DNA from 4 places in the Paenibacillus sp. CH40 genome. Region 1 is predicted to be linked to each of the others. Evidence: riboswitches for the same ligand, from Rfam matches in the RefSeq annotation. Region 1 holds a riboswitch; each other region holds the start of a gene.
The links. A riboswitch is a leader RNA that binds a small molecule or an ion and turns the genes downstream of it on or off. The one in region 1 is predicted to bind thiamine pyrophosphate.
Positions count from the first base shown of each region.

Region 2: another riboswitch for thiamine pyrophosphate. It lies ahead of NLX73_RS05005 (thiamine phosphate synthase); the one in region 1 lies ahead of thiC (phosphomethylpyrimidine synthase ThiC).
Region 3: another riboswitch for thiamine pyrophosphate. It lies ahead of NLX73_RS17910 (ABC transporter substrate-binding protein); the one in region 1 lies ahead of thiC (phosphomethylpyrimidine synthase ThiC).
Region 4: another riboswitch for thiamine pyrophosphate. It lies ahead of NLX73_RS20290 (ECF transporter S component); the one in region 1 lies ahead of thiC (phosphomethylpyrimidine synthase ThiC).

Region 1 is NZ_JANAVQ010000010.1:104,961-109,163, reverse strand. Features, by position in the region: gene thiC (phosphomethylpyrimidine synthase ThiC) at 1-1,757, opposite strand, end outside; TPP riboswitch at 1,944-2,056, opposite strand; gene NLX73_RS22380 (IclR family transcriptional regulator) at 2,211-2,954, opposite strand; gene NLX73_RS22375 (alpha/beta hydrolase) at 3,253-4,203, shown strand, end outside.
Region 2 is NZ_JANAVQ010000001.1:1,137,005-1,141,207, reverse strand. Features, by position in the region: gene NLX73_RS05020 (thiazole synthase) at 1-237, opposite strand, end outside; gene thiS (sulfur carrier protein ThiS) at 240-443, opposite strand; gene thiO (glycine oxidase ThiO) at 440-1,588, opposite strand; gene NLX73_RS05005 (thiamine phosphate synthase) at 1,652-2,245, opposite strand; TPP riboswitch at 2,510-2,618, opposite strand; gene NLX73_RS05000 (ABC-F family ATP-binding cassette domain-containing protein) at 2,712-4,203, opposite strand, start outside.
Region 3 is NZ_JANAVQ010000006.1:53,308-57,510, reverse strand. Features, by position in the region: gene NLX73_RS17920 (bifunctional 2',3'-cyclic-nucleotide 2'-phosphodiesterase/3'-nucleotidase) at 1-1,294, opposite strand, end outside; gene NLX73_RS17915 (pyridoxamine 5'-phosphate oxidase family protein) at 1,516-1,950, opposite strand; TPP riboswitch at 2,221-2,330, shown strand; gene NLX73_RS17910 (ABC transporter substrate-binding protein) at 2,523-3,566, shown strand; gene NLX73_RS17905 (hypothetical protein) at 3,574-3,756, opposite strand; gene NLX73_RS25005 (hypothetical protein) at 3,810-3,944, shown strand; gene NLX73_RS17900 (MTH1187 family thiamine-binding protein) at 4,070-4,203, shown strand, end outside.
Region 4 is NZ_JANAVQ010000008.1:72,354-76,556, forward strand. Features, by position in the region: gene NLX73_RS20285 (ABC transporter ATP-binding protein) at 1-1,097, opposite strand, end outside; gene NLX73_RS20290 (ECF transporter S component) at 1,097-1,693, opposite strand; TPP riboswitch at 1,943-2,052, opposite strand; gene NLX73_RS20295 (TatD family hydrolase) at 2,097-2,894, opposite strand; gene NLX73_RS20300 (polynucleotide kinase-phosphatase) at 2,915-4,203, opposite strand, start outside.

The DNA.
Region 1 (4,203 bases):
TAGGCGCGAATGTCCTGAGTGATACGCATACTACAAAATTTGGGGCCGCACATCGAGCAAAAATGTGCTTCCTTGGCGCCCTCTGCCGGTAGCGTTTCATCATGGTAGGACAAGGCACGCTCGGGATCAAGCGACAGATTGAACTGATCCCGCCAGCGGAACTCGAAGCGCGCCTTGGACAAAGCATCATCCCGCTGCTGCGCCCGTGGATGCCCCTTTGCCAGATCGGCAGCATGTGCCGCAATTTTGTAGGTAATGACACCCTCGCGGACATCATCCTTATTGGGCAGACCCAAATGCTCCTTGGGTGTAACATAACACAGCATGGACGTCCCGAACCAACCGATCATCGCCGCCCCGATGGCTGAGGTAATATGATCATATCCGGGGGCAATATCCGTCGTGAGCGGTCCCAAGGTATAGAAAGGAGCTTCCTTACAAATCTCCATTTGTAAATCCACATTCTCTTTGATTTTATGCATAGGGACATGTCCCGGCCCTTCAATCATGACCTGAACATCATGCTTCCATGCGATTTGCGTTAGCTCGCCCAACGTTTCCAGCTCTGCAAACTGTGCTTCATCATTCGCATCATAGATACTACCTGGACGTAGACCATCCCCGAGAGAAAAGGCCACATCATAGGCTTTCATAATTTCGCAAATTTCTTCAAAATGTGTATACAAAAAATTCTCCTGATGGTGCGCAAGGCACCAGGCTGCCATGATTGACCCGCCCCGGGATACAATTCCCGTCATTCTATTCGCCGTCATCGGAATATACCGCAGCAATACACCCGCATGAATTGTAAAATAGTCCACTCCCTGCTCCGCCTGCTCAATCAGCGTATCGCGATACAACTCCCACGTCAGCGCCTCTGCTTCACCGTTCACCTTTTCAAGTGCCTGATACAGCGGTACAGTCCCAATCGGTACAGGAGAATTCCGAATGATCCATTCACGTGTTGTATGGATATTACGGCCTGTGGACAGGTCCATAACCGTATCCGAGCCCCAACGCACAGCCCAAGTCATTTTCTCCACTTCCTCCTCGATGGAGGAGGTAACCGCAGAATTACCAATGTTCGCATTGATCTTCACGTGAAAATGACGCCCAATGACCATTGGCTCACTTTCCGGGTGATTGATATTCGAAGGCAAAATGGCTCGTCCAGCCGCCAACTCCTGCCGTACAAACTCAGGCTCCACCCCTTCGCGGATCGCCGCAAATTCCATTTCGGGCGTAATGATCCCTTGCCGCGCATAATGCATTTGCGTCACTGTACGCCCTTGCGAAGCACGAAGCGGACGATTGGTCACGCCGGGAAATTCCACTGTCTCCCGTTTGGAGCCAGGTTTCAGTCCATTATCCTCCGGCTTGACGGCGCGTCCCTCGTAAGCCTCCACATCGCCCCGTTCCAGTGCCCAAGCTCGCCGTAATGGAGGCAGGCCCTGACGGATATTGACCTGATAGGCTTCGTCGGTCATGGGACCGCTTGTATCATATACACGCAATGGCTCATGATGCTCCGTGCCCTGCGGCGTATGTGTAGGATGAAGAGCAATTTCCCGCTCTGGCACGGCAATGTCCGGCCGCGAGCCTTGAATATATACCTTACGGCTTCCTGGAAAGGGCGTTACCCCACTGGCTTGCTCCCCGTTTGTCTTCTCTACCTCAACTTCTTTTGTTCCTACCAATCTTACTTCTGCTGATTTCAATTCTGTTCCTTTTGTTCCTTCTGCCTCTGTCGGCTTCATTGTCCATTCCTCCCGTTTCGATGAAATGACACACCGATCCGGAACCATTCCCAGGGTGGCGCTGATCTATGCAAAAAAGCCGGTTCCCCAGGGAACCGGCTAATCTAACGAGGCAGCTATCCAGACAATGCGCATATGGAATAATCCATTCCAATGCGCCACTGTAGACAGCAGCCGCGTATACATTTCAATGGCCGATTACTTCCCTACGCTGGTATGATCCAGATCAGGTGCAAAGGGTCCGGAATCTTGCACGATTCCATCTCAGCCCGGCATTACAGGCTCCCCCAGTAACTGTGATACTTCTTTTCACATGAGGCGGATATAACAGACATCCGCCTTCCTTACCAGACTACTTCAAATTTATGGCTTTGGCAACCCTTTTAGGTTCCATTTACCAAGGAGACGTTCCCCATCAACTCACTCTGCTTGCTTCAACTGTGTTCATTCTTGTTACGGGAGCATAAGCCCCATTTCCTTCGCCGCTTCGATCAAAATCGGAGCAAAGTCATGTAGCGTCTCGGGTGCAAGTCGACTGACCGGGCCGGATACAGATAAAGCCGCAGTGACCTGTCCCTTCCGGTTCACAATTGGCGCTGCCACAGCAGCAGCCCCTGGCTCCCGTTCTTCATAGCTGGTCGCATAGCCCTTCTCGCGAATGTCCTGCAGCTGGGCTTTATAGACCTCCGGGTCTACTGAGGGCGGCCATTCATCCCCGCTTAGCAGGGCTTCCAGCTCCTGCAGCGGCATAAAGGCCGCCAGCACCTTGCTGGAGGCCCCTACAGCCAGCGGCATACGCGCACCTACAGGCGCGACTCTGCGGATCGCCTGATTGCTCTGCACGGCTTGTATCCGGATACGCATGCTACCGTCCCGTAAGTACAAGCTGACCGTCTCGCCCAGACGGTCACGTAGTCCTTCCATTGCAGGTTGTAACAACACCGCCGGCTCGTCACTTTGGGACAAATGCGTGGATAGCTCCCAAATGCGGAAGCCAAGTCGATATTTTTCCGTTTCGGCATTCCGAACGACAAAGCCCCGATCCTCCAACGTAGTCAGCAGCCGATGAACCGTGCTTTTATGTAGACCAATTTTGGAGGCAATCTCCGTCAGGCCAAGATCCGAATTTGCGGTAAAACACAGCAGTATATCAAGTGCACGCTCTACAGCGCGAACGGTTAATTTACGGTCTTCCATCGTGAACCGCTCCTCTTGTATCCATATTCGTTTCACACTATGAAACATGGTTACATAAATTATATAGAATAGTCGCGGCTACTGTAAACCGATGTTTTTGTGACAACCATATTACAGAACGAGAACAAACATCGACAATTCTTTGCATCATTTTTACTTTTCCGGTTCAGGCGTTGACTTTGGATAATCCCCATCATACGATAATAGGTATCTATACGGATCTACACTACTATTTTCAAGTGGAATTATACCTAAATTCTATGAAATGAAGATCAATTTTATATAAGGAGGCTCTTACATGATTTCGACATCCCAGCGCAACGCTCAGCTACAGACCGCTGTTCAGGAGCCGTCCACCCCACTCTTTAATCCCCGTCTGCTGCGGTTCAAGCACGTTGTGATTGCTCTGCTGCTGTCGGTCGTCTTTTTTCTGTTGTTTTGTTTTATTGCCTTGCATGCTTACATCGCATGGGTACTTACGAATCCCACCGTTGCACCACTGTACTCTAATCCGATGCAGGCCAAAAGCATGCCTTATGAGGAAGTCAGATTCCCTGCCAAGGATGGTAGCCGCATGGTACAAGGCTGGTATATCCCGGCGGATCAATCACGGAAAACGATTATTTTCAGCCATGGTTATGGGGCTAACCGCGAAGAAAGCTGGATTCCCATGTATGATCTGGCGCATTATGCCCACAGTTTGAACTTTAATGTGGTCATGTTCGATTATGGATTTGCGTCACAAAACAGCAAAGCAGTCGCAACCGGAGGCAAAGCAGAATCCCAACAGCTCCTCGGAGCAATTCAGCTTGCGAAGCAACGCGGCTCGTCGGAGATTATCGTATGGGGCTTCTCCATGGGGGCAGGAACCGCTCTTCAGGCGGGCTTGCAAACCAAGGATGTGGACGCAATGATTTTGGACAGCACCTTCCTGCTGGAACCGGATACGCTGTACCATAACATTCACAATCAAATTAATCTGCCAAGGCATCCGTCTTTGGAAATTCTAGAGTTGCTGTTTCCAGTTTTGAACGGTACCAGCTTGCATCAGATTCCATATCAGGAGGTTAAAAAGGAAAACTATCCGTTCCCGATCATGTTTGTGCATGGTACACAGGATGAAAAGGCTCCTTATCCCATTGCGGAAAAGCTCGCTGCCAATCAGACTAACCCGCTTTCCAGTGTATGGATTGTCAAAAACGGGATACATGAGCTTATTTTCAGAGAGCACCCTCGTGAATATTTGCGA
Region 2 (4,203 bases), on a different contig from region 1:
CGCCTCCTCTGCTGTTGTAGCCCCTGCTGTGTTGGGAAGAAGTGTATACCGGCTCAAATCCAGCATATCGAGAAAATGCTGCTTATCCCGTTCCTCCAAGTTCAATCTCCGTACAGCAAACGTCAATATTTCCGTCTCAGCAGCCTCTACGGCTTGGGATTGGATATCCAGATCAGAGAATTTTCCTGTTCCCAACAACAACCTCGAGGTAAAAGATGCTTTTCCAATGGTTAACATAATCAACCGCCTCCCACAAAATGTACAATCTCTAGGCAATCTCCATCCTTCAGTACCGCTTCATCATGATCTTCACGGCTCAATATATGCCGGTTCAGCTCCACCACTACGGTTTTCACCTTTACATCAAGCTCATGTAGCAATTGATTCACATGAGTGATTCGATTAGAAAAGGTCATGCTCTGGCCGTTAATCGTCAGCTTCATAAGCTTTTCTCCTTGAGGAGCTCAGAAGAAAAACTACTTATCCCAAGTTCTGCTGCACCAGCCCCATTAAGCATAGCTGCCATCGCACGCCCGGTAGCATCACTCAGCAGGACACCGTTGCGATAATGCCCGACTGCAGCATATACGCCCTCGACCCCAGGAACAGTGCCTATAAAAGGGTGACCTGATGCAGCCTGCGGACGTAAGCCTGCCCAAGTGCGTATAAAAGAAGCTTCACGGACGCGCGGCAGCCAGGCAGAGGCACGTGCCAGCAAGCCCTCCAAGCCTCCTACGGTCACTTGTTCGTCATATTGATGCGGAAGGCTCGTTGCCCCAATCCAAAGCTCGTTATTCTGTTTAGGCACGAGGTAAATATCATCAGCATAAATGGTGTATTCTAATGGGTGATCCTTCAAGGAGACCGCTACCGCTTCGCCCTTGACCGGATAAAGTGGATATTCAAACCCAACCTGCGCCAGTAATTTCATGCTATCCAAGCCTCCAGCAATAATGACCTGATCGCAGGAAAAAAAGCCGCTATCTGTTCGGACACCGCAAACTCGACCATCCTGAATGATCAGTTGCTCTGCCCGTGTACCAGACCATACCGTTGCTCCCAGCACCGCAGCAGCACCTGCATAAGCACGACAAAGCTGGACAGGAGCCACTTGTGTCTCCTTTGAACGATATATTGCTCCGATCGCTTGTTCATCCAAACCTGGAATTCGTCGGGCCAATTCCCTCGCATCCCACCAGATAGGACAATCATCCTCTCGCGTTTTAGCAGCTTTCCAGCGTTTTTGGCCTTCGGTTTCCGTACGGAAAGGGGTCACAAATCCTTCTGTACGGAATTCCACCGAAATACCCGACAAACGCTCCAGATCACAGACAAGCTCAGGGAATGCATCTCGACTTTTGCGAGCAAATCGTGCCAGCTCAGAGTCGGTGAACTCTTCACTTTCCGCTGCCAGCATTCCAACTGCTGCTCCTGAGGCTCCCTCACCCGGGATCAATCGTTCCAGCATGATCGTACTTCTTCCCTCCTTGGCCACATGATAAGCAATGGAACTGCCGATGACACCTCCACCTATGACCAAGCATTCAGCATGTCCTATCGCTCTTGCCTCTGTGTGTATCTTTAGCATTTGTTCCGTGTCTCCTCTCCATAAACATTCTGCTTTCAGCTTGCCTCTACTCTCGTTTTCTCGCTACAGGCTGTGAACTACAAGATCTGCCATTCGCCTATATTCCATCGCAGCTGCAACGGGCGACTCAGCCTCCCATATACCAGACATCACCGCAATTCCGCTTGCTCCGGCCATATAAAGCTCCGGGATATGGTGCGGTTGTATGCCGCCCAGCGCGATCACCGGAATGTTCGACAGCCTGCAAATATGTTCAAGCTGAGCTAAACCCCGCGGTACAATACCGGGCTTACAATGGGTCTCATATACGTGACCATAAAGTACATAGTCTGCTCCTGCCTGCTCGGCAGTCTGCGCCTCCTCCAAGGAATGCACAGACACTCCACAGCGTGTACTCTTTGAAAGTAGGCTTTTCACATCCACAACACGTAATCCATTAGCTGGTAGCTGGACGGTTCCAACCAAAGTAAGTAAAGCTACATCCACACGATCATTTACTACAATTTGTTGCAAAGGAACTTCCTGCTCCACCATGCTGCGAGTCAAAGAAAGCAATGCAGAGGCACCATTCTGTTTTAAACGTGCGTGTACATAATGAACATACGGACAAATCATAGCAGCCACTCGGGCGGCTTGTGCAAAAGTGCCCTTTTCCATCGAAATTGCGTGTAATTCGATTTTGTCTTCACCTCACATTGGATTAAAGGATCTAAGCTTAGCAGCCACGTCTACCAGCAGTAATGAAAGGGGATTGTATGTGAATCCGTCTACGGAAGCTCGAACAACTTAAAATGAACGAAACGCAAAAAAACCACTTCCCCAAGGAAGTGGTTTAACGAACGTCCAATAATCGAACGGACCATGATATCCGTATACGTGTATCGTCCCACGCACAAACAAAATAAAGATGGTGTTGCCTTGTTTGTACGGCGCTCACTTCCCTACGCTGGCATAACCCAGATCAGGTGCAAAGGGTCCGAAATCCATTTATTCCGTCTCAGCCGCATCGGCGGCTCCCCTAGTGTGACTATTTTATTGTATAAGCTATAGATAGCTTAGCATATTTTCCTAATTCTGCAAACCCCACTTCGTGTGAAATATGCAGAACTGGATTTAACTGATTTTAGTTAACTTTACTTGACCACTCTTCCACATTCCACGTTTTGGTTACCCAATCCTCGTAAAAGTCCGGTTCGTGAGATACAAGCAATACCGTCCCTTTGTATTCCTTCAAGGCACGTTTCAGCTCATCCTTTGCTTTTACATCCAAGTGGTTGGTAGGCTCATCGAACAATACCCAGTTGCTTTCACGCATTAACAGTTTGCAAAGACGGACTTTAGCCTGTTCTCCACCACTAAGCGCAGATAGCGGACGTGTGATATGCTCATTTTTCAAACCGCAGCGCGCCAAATGCGCTCGTACTTCATGCTGGTTCAAATGCGGAAATTCATTCCACACATCGTCAATCGGTGTAATTTTCTCTGCCTTTACTTCCTGCTCAAAATAAGCGGGCTGCAAAAAATCACCTTGATAGGTTTTTCCACTGATTGGCGGAATTTTTCCCAATATGGTTTTGAGCAATGTCGATTTACCGACACCGTTGTAGCCGACAATTGCAATTTTTTCGCCACGTTCAATCGTCATGGACATCTTAGGCAAAAGGGCATGTGTATAACCAATCTCAAAATCAATACCCTCAAATACCGTCTTTCCGCTTGCACGTGCCTCTTTGAATTGAAAGGTTGGTTTTGCGGCTTCTTCAGGCTTATCAATACGTTCGATCCGATCAAGCTGCTTTTCACGGCTCTTTGCTCGGCCTGAGGTAGAAGCACGCGCTTTATTACGCTGAATAAAATCTTCCTGTTTCTTAATAAAGTCCTGTTGCTTCTCATAAGCATCAATATGCTGAGCTTTGTTCAGATCCGCCATTTCAAGAAACTTTTCATAGTTAGCTGAATAACGGGTCATCTTGGCAAATTCAAGATGGTAAATAACATTAACGACCTGGTTCATAAACTCAGTATCATGTGAAATAAGGATAAAAGCATAGGGATAATCCTTCAAATAGCGCGTAAGCCATTCAATATGCTCTACATCCAAATAGTTGGTAGGCTCATCCAACAGCAGGACATTCGGCTTTTCCAACAGCAACTTGGCAAGAAGCACTTTTGTTCGTTGCCCGCCGCTAAGTGCAGATACATCCCGATCCAGTCCTATGGCCGACAGACCTAGTCCATTCGCCATTTCTTCAACCTTCACATCAATGAGGTAAAAATCCCCCATATCCAGTTGCTCCTGAATTTCACCCATCTGTTCCAGCAACACTTCCAACTCTTCAGGAGAAGCATCCCCCATTTTGTCAGTAATCTGCATCATTTCCTTTTCCAATTCCAACAAAGGAAGAAAGGCGTCTTTTAATACATCACGTACCGTTTTGCCCGGTGTCAGCTTGGTGTGCTGATCCAAATAACCGTAACGTACACGTGGAGTCCATTCCACTTTACCCTCATCCTTAAGCAATTTTCCAGTGAGAATGTTCATGAGTGTCGATTTACCAACACCGTTAGCTCCTACCAAACCTACACGTTCCCCCGCAAGCAATCGAAAGGAAACA
Region 3 (4,203 bases), on a different contig from region 1:
TGAACGGAGCGCCTGCCGACAATACTGGAAGTTTTTCGTATTCAGTTCCTTTAAGATGGTTTTGAACATACCATTTCTGTGCATTCGTCACGATTTGAATGGAAGGGTCGTCCTGCACTAATGCAAAATAGCTGGTAATCGGTGCAGTCGTTGTTCCAACAGGTTGACGAATATAATCCAGCGTTCCTTTATGCTCTTCCTTGATCGAATCTGTCAGTTTGTAGTCAGGAGTAAACTGCACAGCCTGGTTTGTGGTACTCACAACCGGACGCACTTCAGACTGAGAATTCGTTACGTGCCACTCATCTTTTTTCTTTTCCAGGCTCAGGTCAATAATTCCCAGATCCTTGCCCCATGAAGAAGCTTCCACGGCCGGCACGCCATTAATGGTTCCCTTATCCAGATCTACGCCGCTCATTTCTTTAAAATCAGGGCCAGGGAAAGATTTATGAGCATGCCCAAACAGAATAGCGTTAATTCCGTCCACCTGGCTCAAATATTTAACGGCATTCTCCATCATTGGCGTTTGTGGCACATCCTCATAACCCGTATGCGCAAGCACGACAATAATGTCAGCACCTTCTGTTTTCATTTGAGGAATAAACTTTTTCGCCGTTTCCACAATATCCTTCGTAACGACCTTATCCTTTAAATTGGCTTCATCCCACTGCATAATTTGAGGTGTGACCAAGCCGATGACACCCACTCTGAGCGCATGCTCTTCACCTTTCTCATCCGTTACCGTTTTATCAAGAATTCGATAAGGGGTAAAATAATTTTTAGTAGCTTGCCCCCCCTTATCAACATAAACATTCGCATTTACGTAAGGAAAATCGGCTCCCTTGAGCGATTTCTCCAGAAAGTCGAGGCCGTAGTTGAATTCGTGGTTGCCCACTGTCGCCGCATCATAGCCCATCAAGTTCATCATCTTGTAGACCGGATGGACACCGCCCTCTTTCTCGAAGGTTTTATTTCTGGCCATATAATCGCCTAATGGATTGCCCTGCAGCAAATCACCGTTATCGAACAGCATGCTGTTTCTCGTTTCACTACGCGCCTGTTGGATCAAACTGGCTGTGCTAATCAGGCCATATTCGTTGGTTTCTTTGTCCGAATAGTAATCGTAGTTCATCAGGGATGCATGAATATCCGTTGTTTCCATGATCCGCAAATTCACTGTAGCGCTATCGCGAGAATTGCTAGCTGCCCAGGTTGGAGCGGCTGAAAACACCAGCATGCTACAAGCTACAACTGTTGCTGTAAACCCTTTAAACCAATTTTTACGAAATAACAAAATATACCCCTCCTCATTAAGGTGTATGCCTCATATACATACTTTTGCACATATATGTAAGCCTTGAACCCACCATTTCTATTTTAATCCAACGCCAGACAAAAGAGTAGTCATTCACTTAAATTATTTATGAAAAAATAATTAATTCTCTCAAAAACAAAAAAACCAGCACACCTCCTAAAAAACTCGGAGATTCACTGGTTTATCCATTTATATTCTCGTTATTTATTCCACACTTGGCGCTCCGTTTGCTGACCCACATACTCAATGCGAGTCGGATTCACGTCCAGAATGACATAATCGGGATCATCCGGTCCGGAAAACCATTCCTTCAAGGAATCGTTCCACACTTGTTTGCGTAGCCCCTCATCAGCTGTAATCTGGACAGTAGCCTCCACTTCTACGACTTCCTTGGTACCGCCAACTTCATAACCCAGCAGTAGATAAGCATTCGGATTATCCTTTAGCTCATCCACTTTATGCGTTTTACGATCTGTCGCCAGATGAATGTTCATTCCATCGTTAAAAAGGGCCATATAGCGTACTTTCGGTTTGCCACCCTCTACCGTACCTAACGAGCAAAATTTGTTGTTATCCAAAGCCTTCACAATGGCTTGTTCTAGTTGGCTACGATCCAATGTTTCCGTTTTACCCACAGTACAACAACTCCTTTTCACGAATTAGAATTCTCTACGGCCATGCCATTGGGCACCAGCCCATCTGAACCTACCTGCGCAGCTGTTCTGAAAATAACATGACCCGATCAGATCGGATTGATGCATGCTCATTTTCAGATCAAAGCTCACAGTAAAAGTGTACCCTGTCGTTCGGCAAATGAACCGCCATCTCTTCCTCCATGCTGGACAGACCCGCATTCAAGGCATATAATCGTCGTAGTAAACCCGAATAAATGAACCCATTAAACCATACAATGCCAGGGGTGCTGGAATCGGCCGGCTGAGAGTGTGTCCCAAGACACTGACCCTTACAACCTGATCTGGGTAATGCCAGCGTAGGAATGCTTAAGCAAGATGTGCCTTTTTTACATAGGACCATCCCTTACTTTGGTATATACAAGCGCAAGCGTCCCGGAACCTCGGGGCGCTTTTTTTGTTGAAGATTAAGTTGTTGGAAAGATTGCGTCCGGCAGATGTTATTTTTATGAAAATGGGGAACATAAGCTGTCTGATTGGACGGATAACGGGTAATTAAAGGAGAGAACACAACGATGAAGCGCATGAAAATGTTAAGCCTGGGACTGATCAGTCTGTGGCTCATGGCCCTGACCCTGACCGCTTGCGGTGGAAGTCCCTCCACATCCCAAGAAGCGGCTCCCGCTACCAACACTCAAACGTCTACTCCGGCAAAGGAGCTCAAAGATGTTAAAGTCGTGCTCGATTGGACACCCAATACGAATCATACGGGACTCTATGTTGCCAAGGACAAAGGATTTTACGAAAAAGCGGGTTTGAATGTCCAAATTATTCAACCTGGTTCAGGCGGAGCCGATCAAATGGTTGCCTCTAATGCTGCACCTTTTGGTATCAGCTACCAAGAAGGCGTCACACAGGCTCGTACGCAAGGCGTGCCGCTTGTATCCATCGCTGCGGTGATTCAGCATAATACCTCAGGCTTCGCAGCCCCGGTAGATCGCGGAATTAAGAGCCCGAAAGATTTTGAAGGTAAAAAATACGGCGGTTGGGGCTCTCCCGTAGAAGAAGCGGTCATGAAATCCATCATGGATTCAGACAAAGGCGATGTGAGCAAAGTGAAGATCGTCAACATGGGCAATGCAGACTATTTTACAGCCGTGAAGCGGGATATCGACTTTGCCTGGATTTTCTACGCATGGACCGGAATTGAGGCCCAGCTTCGAGGTGAGCCATTGGATATGCTGTATGTAAAAGATTATTCCAAAAGCCTCGATTACTATACACCTGTAATTGTGAGCAACGAACAGACAATAAAAAATGATCCAGAGCTAGTCAAAGCGTTCATGGACGCTACCGCACAAGGCTATGAATACACTATCGCCCATCCAGAAGAAGCCGCGAACATCTTAAGCAAAGCTGTACCGGAGCTGGATAAAAAACTGGTACTTGCCAGCCAAAAATGGCTAAGCCCGCGTTATCAGGACGATGCCGCGCAATGGGGTGTGCAAAAAGCGGAGGTATGGCAAAACTATTCGGACTGGATGTACGAACGCAAGCTGCTCAGCAAGCCTTTGGAAGTCGATAAAGCCTTCACAAACGACTTCTTGCCCAAGCGTTGATCATTTGTTAAAACACTAAATAAGACTGAACTAGAGAAGTGAACGAAGCGCCACTACGCAGTCGGATGGTGCTTCCCATCGCTGTTGTACCCAGATTTCTTTTATGAATATCCAGAGGTTGAAATCTGGGTACAAAGGCGAACGCTAACGCTTGTACAGCACCATTCCGCCCACTTCGTTCTCGTTCCACTTGGTTTATTCTTTAGTCTCATAGTGTCTAAGCGCAAAAGCAGGTACGCTTATGTGAGAAAAATACAAAATAACGTACAACCTAGCTTTAAAAATAAGGTGCTTTTTAAGGCGGTTGGCAGCGTAGCGGTTCATTTGAATCTGGAGAAGCGCAGCGTTCGCCTTTGCCGTGGGATTCTTACCTTTTAAAATTTATTCAAAGAATCCCACGGCAACAGCGATCGTAAGATCAAATGAAACGCGAAGCGGTCTCACCCGCTTTAAACCACCCTATTTTCTCAAAACAACTCCACAATAAAGGACAGGTGAATTTCATGGCTAACACACTGCTCAGTATTCAAGTAATCCCTAAAACTCCTAATAACGAGGACTCTTACCCGTATGTAGATAAGGCGATTGAGGTCATTCAGCGCTCCGGCGTCAAACATCAGGTGAATCCATTGGATAC
Region 4 (4,203 bases), on a different contig from region 1:
CTCTTCGGTAACGAATACTCTAGTTCCTTTCGTACGGTATGCGCTACGAATTGCAGCTCGGGATTTTGAAATGCGAACCCGATACGCTCTGCCAGTTGTTCCGTACTGCCTGCCTCAATTCCGCGCACGCTATAACGTCCCTGTGTGCGAAGTAAACGCATCATGGAGAGCAGCAGCGAGCTTTTGCCAGCCCCGTTTTCACCGACCACGCCAATCCAGTCGCCAGGCTTCACCTGCGCATGCTCCACATAAATCACTGGACTTAAACTGCGGAGGCCGCTAAAATGTTCCAGCTCCAGCAAATCAGTCCCCGCACCACTCTGTTGTGTCACTGATTCACTCCAACGTGGCGAAGACGATTCATTCCATACTCCCGGGTACCACACGCCATACTCGGACAATGCCTGCCGATGCACATGAAATACTTCTTCCGCCCTTCCATCCGCAATGATCTCCCCTTGAGCAGAAAGCACTACAATCCGATCCACATCGTGGACGATTTCATTAATTTTATGCTCTACGATCACCAGCGTTTGGTCTACCGAAATGTTGCGAATGGTATCCCATACCTGTGTGGTGCCTTCCTCGTCCAACAAAGCCGTGGGCTCATCCAAAAAAAGCACTTCTGGCTCCATAGCCAGCACAGACGCAATCGCCAGACGCTGCTTCATTCCCTGTGACATGTTGCCAATGGGCATGTGTATATCATCCGTCGATAGACCAACCTGTATCAGCAGCTCGCGAATACGGGATTGCATCTGTTCCCGGGGAATCTGATTATTTTCCAACACAAAAGCCAGTTCCTCGTCTGCATATGACATACAGAACTGCGTATCAGGATCTTGAAATACAATACCTGAGACACTTGGGATTACAGCAGCATCGCATTTCATGGGCACTTCTATCGTGCGTGGAATCAGACCGCTTAACACTTGGAGCAGTGTTGATTTACCGCATCCACTCGGTCCCAGTAGCAGCAGCTTTTCCCCCTTGTGGACAGACAAAGACATATTGTGAAAAAGCAGCTCTTGCTCACCAGGGAATTTCAACCGTAGACGGGTGATCGAAGCCACCACATCTTCGGTTGCCCGGCTCATCAATCCAGCCCCTTATAATCTTGTTCCGTTGCAGGTCTCAAACTTTGTGTAACTCCGGTTACCTCCAATGCCTTAGCCAGATAGAACGCGAATACCCCGGCAATCACAATACTGCCAATCATCCGAAATCCAATATACAAAACATAGTTCCAGGTCGATAGCTGATCAATATACCCGTAACTGAAGTCTAAAATCAGAGAAGTGACAGCCGCCCCGGCCGCAGCTAACGAAGCAACCCACAGGTTTGCGTTCCGATACAGAAAAGCTGCAAAAAACAGCTCCGCTCCCAAGCCTTGCAGCAGGCCATAGTACAAGGTGGACATGCCCCATTCGCTTCCCAAAAAAGCGCTGACCGTTGCCGCTGCCACCTCTGCCAAAATCGCAACACCCGGCTTGCGAATGATGAGATAAGCAAACGTGCCTGCCATAAACCACATGCCATACATCAGTTGCTCGGCGTGTAGACCAAATGGTTTCATCAAATCATAGGCAGGTCCCCATATTTTGTAGACCAACCCGAACACAACAGATATCACAATCGTGACCAAAATATCAGTCAGCTTCAACCCTTTGGACGCTCTTACAGCAGTATTCATTATTGCGTGCTCCCCTTTTTCCTTATAATTGGCCTCTTGGCCATAAAAAAAGCTTGTCTGGAGCTGAATCTCCAGGCAAGCTTTATGCGCAGTAAAAGGTGAAGCACCATACAAAACATCATTCGTCGATATGCCTTATATAACCAGTAGTCTAAGCTACTACACTGATACCAAGCCAAAGTCAGGGTCAAGGTAAAATGCTAGGACATACATTGAATCTATCGACAACCGCAAAACAAGCGGCATTCCTGTATAGTGTTCTTGGTTTCTCTACGCTGGCATTACCCAGATCAGATTTTACGGTCAGTGGCAAGGGCCACCCTCTCAGCCTGACTTTCTCAAGCTCCCGACAATGCTCTTTTAATTCACTATAATATATACCACATCTATGGCTTTGACAATCCTATAATCCGAAGAAACGTTTGGCTGTCTCCGTCGTCGCGATTTCGATCTCCATCATGCTTCGACCTGTACATTCGGCAACCGTAGCAGCAATATGAGCGAGATACACGGGCTCATTACGCCCTTCTTTGGGCTTCACGGGCAAATTACGCGGGGTCAAAAATGGAGCATCCGTTTCAATCATCAGACGGTCCAAGGGAATATCTCTGACCAGTTCACGCAGATGTTTGCCACGCCGTTCGTCGCAAATCCAGCCGGTGATCCCGATATACAGTCCCATTTCTACATACGTATGCAATTCCTGTTCAGTGCCAGTAAAACAATGCACTACCGCTTTATCCACAAGCCCTTGATACTCCCGAAGCATAGCGACAAAGTCCTCATGTGCATCTCGTTCATGCAGAAATAACGGCATATTCAGCTCACCCGCCAGTTGGATTTGCTCCCCAAACCATCGACGCTGCACATCACGTGGCGAAAAATCACGGTTATAGTCCAATCCGCATTCCCCTATGGATACAACCTGCGGCTGACCTGCCAACTGGCGGAGCTGCTGAATCGTGTCTGCGTTGCAGTCTTTGGCATCATGGGGATGCACGCCAGCTGTCGCATACAGCTTGCCCGGATAACGTGCTGCATACTGAGAAGCCTCCCGACTGCTGCGGACACTGGTCCCGGTAATAATCAGCGGTGAAATTCCTACAGCCGCGGCTCTCTCTACCACCTGTTCCCGATCTGCATGAAACGAACGGTGCATCAAGTTCACACCAATATCAATTAACGGTGTACCCCTTTCCATCTCAATCCCTCCTTCGCAAACTACAATCTCGGATCAATCGGCTCCGATTCCAGCGATAGCGCGGCAAGGACGCATTCATGAATACGATCTACCGTATCCTTGCGGACAAAACGTTCCACGCCTTCCATACCAAGCGCTCCTTCCATCAGGGCATGACGCTCCTTTTTGTTCGTTCGACGCTGCTTCAGACGCTTTAAATTCTCAGGGGCAAGATAGTCCATACCGTAAATGATGTACAAATACTTCCGGCCTCTCACCTTGATTGCAGGCTGAATCATCTTGTCCCGATTTTTCATCAAAAAGCGTTCCGGTTTGATCACAATCCCCTCATGACCATCCTCTGTCATCTCGTTCCACCAGCGAATGACCTCTTCCTCGCTTGCTTCGTCCGTGATCACGCGATACTCTGTCTCCATAAACAGGGAAGACAGCCCAGCCAGCTCACGGTTTTGCTCCATATGCCAAATATGAGAATGGTCGAAAAAAGTCTTTCCGCTGTGTGCCAGCGTATGGAACGGTGCGATACGAATTTCATCCAGACCGTCCACATCCCAGCAATATTTTTGAAAAGCCTCTTGAAACGTTACGGCATTCGCGTACTTCTGTTCCATTTCCTCCAACCAGTCTCCAACCTCTCGGCCTGCAACCTCTGCCTGCTTCAGCTTGTCTACCAGCTTACTGCGATCCAGCAGAGCTGCTTCCCCCACATGGGCATACTGTGCAGCAATCAGTTCCCGAGCCTTGAGATTCCACGGTACAATTTCCGCATCCAGCAACACAAAATCCGTCTGGTTCCGTTCAAAATATCCAGTAGTCCGTAGATCCACATTCAGCTTCTCCAGCACTTGCTTCCCAAGGCTTTGTTCAAAGAAAGCTCTCCCGCTCCGACTGTAGATCGTGCCCAATGTCGGGTAGCCTACATATTGAACAGCAGCCTGTTCGTTTTTGAATAATAGCAAAATAGCCCGGCTACCCATATGTTTTTTCTCGGCCACCATCGTTTGTACTCCTTGCCCACGATAATAAGCCAGCGCCTCACGTGGATGCTCCAGATATCCTGCCTCTGCAGACACCGCTGGAGCAGGACTCATCGTCGGTGGAATATACACCAGCTCCTCCATGGGTACAGTCACATGTGACACGGTATCTATAGCGGATTTGATCCATTCTCCTTGTACGCGCACTTCGCCATACGATTCCGTCAGCACACTGTAACCAGCGATGAGCTTGCGTAAATTCGGCGGGGAAAACCGTTTTCTCTGCCACCGGACAAGTGGGCTATCGGGATCATTCGCATAGTTCTCATGTG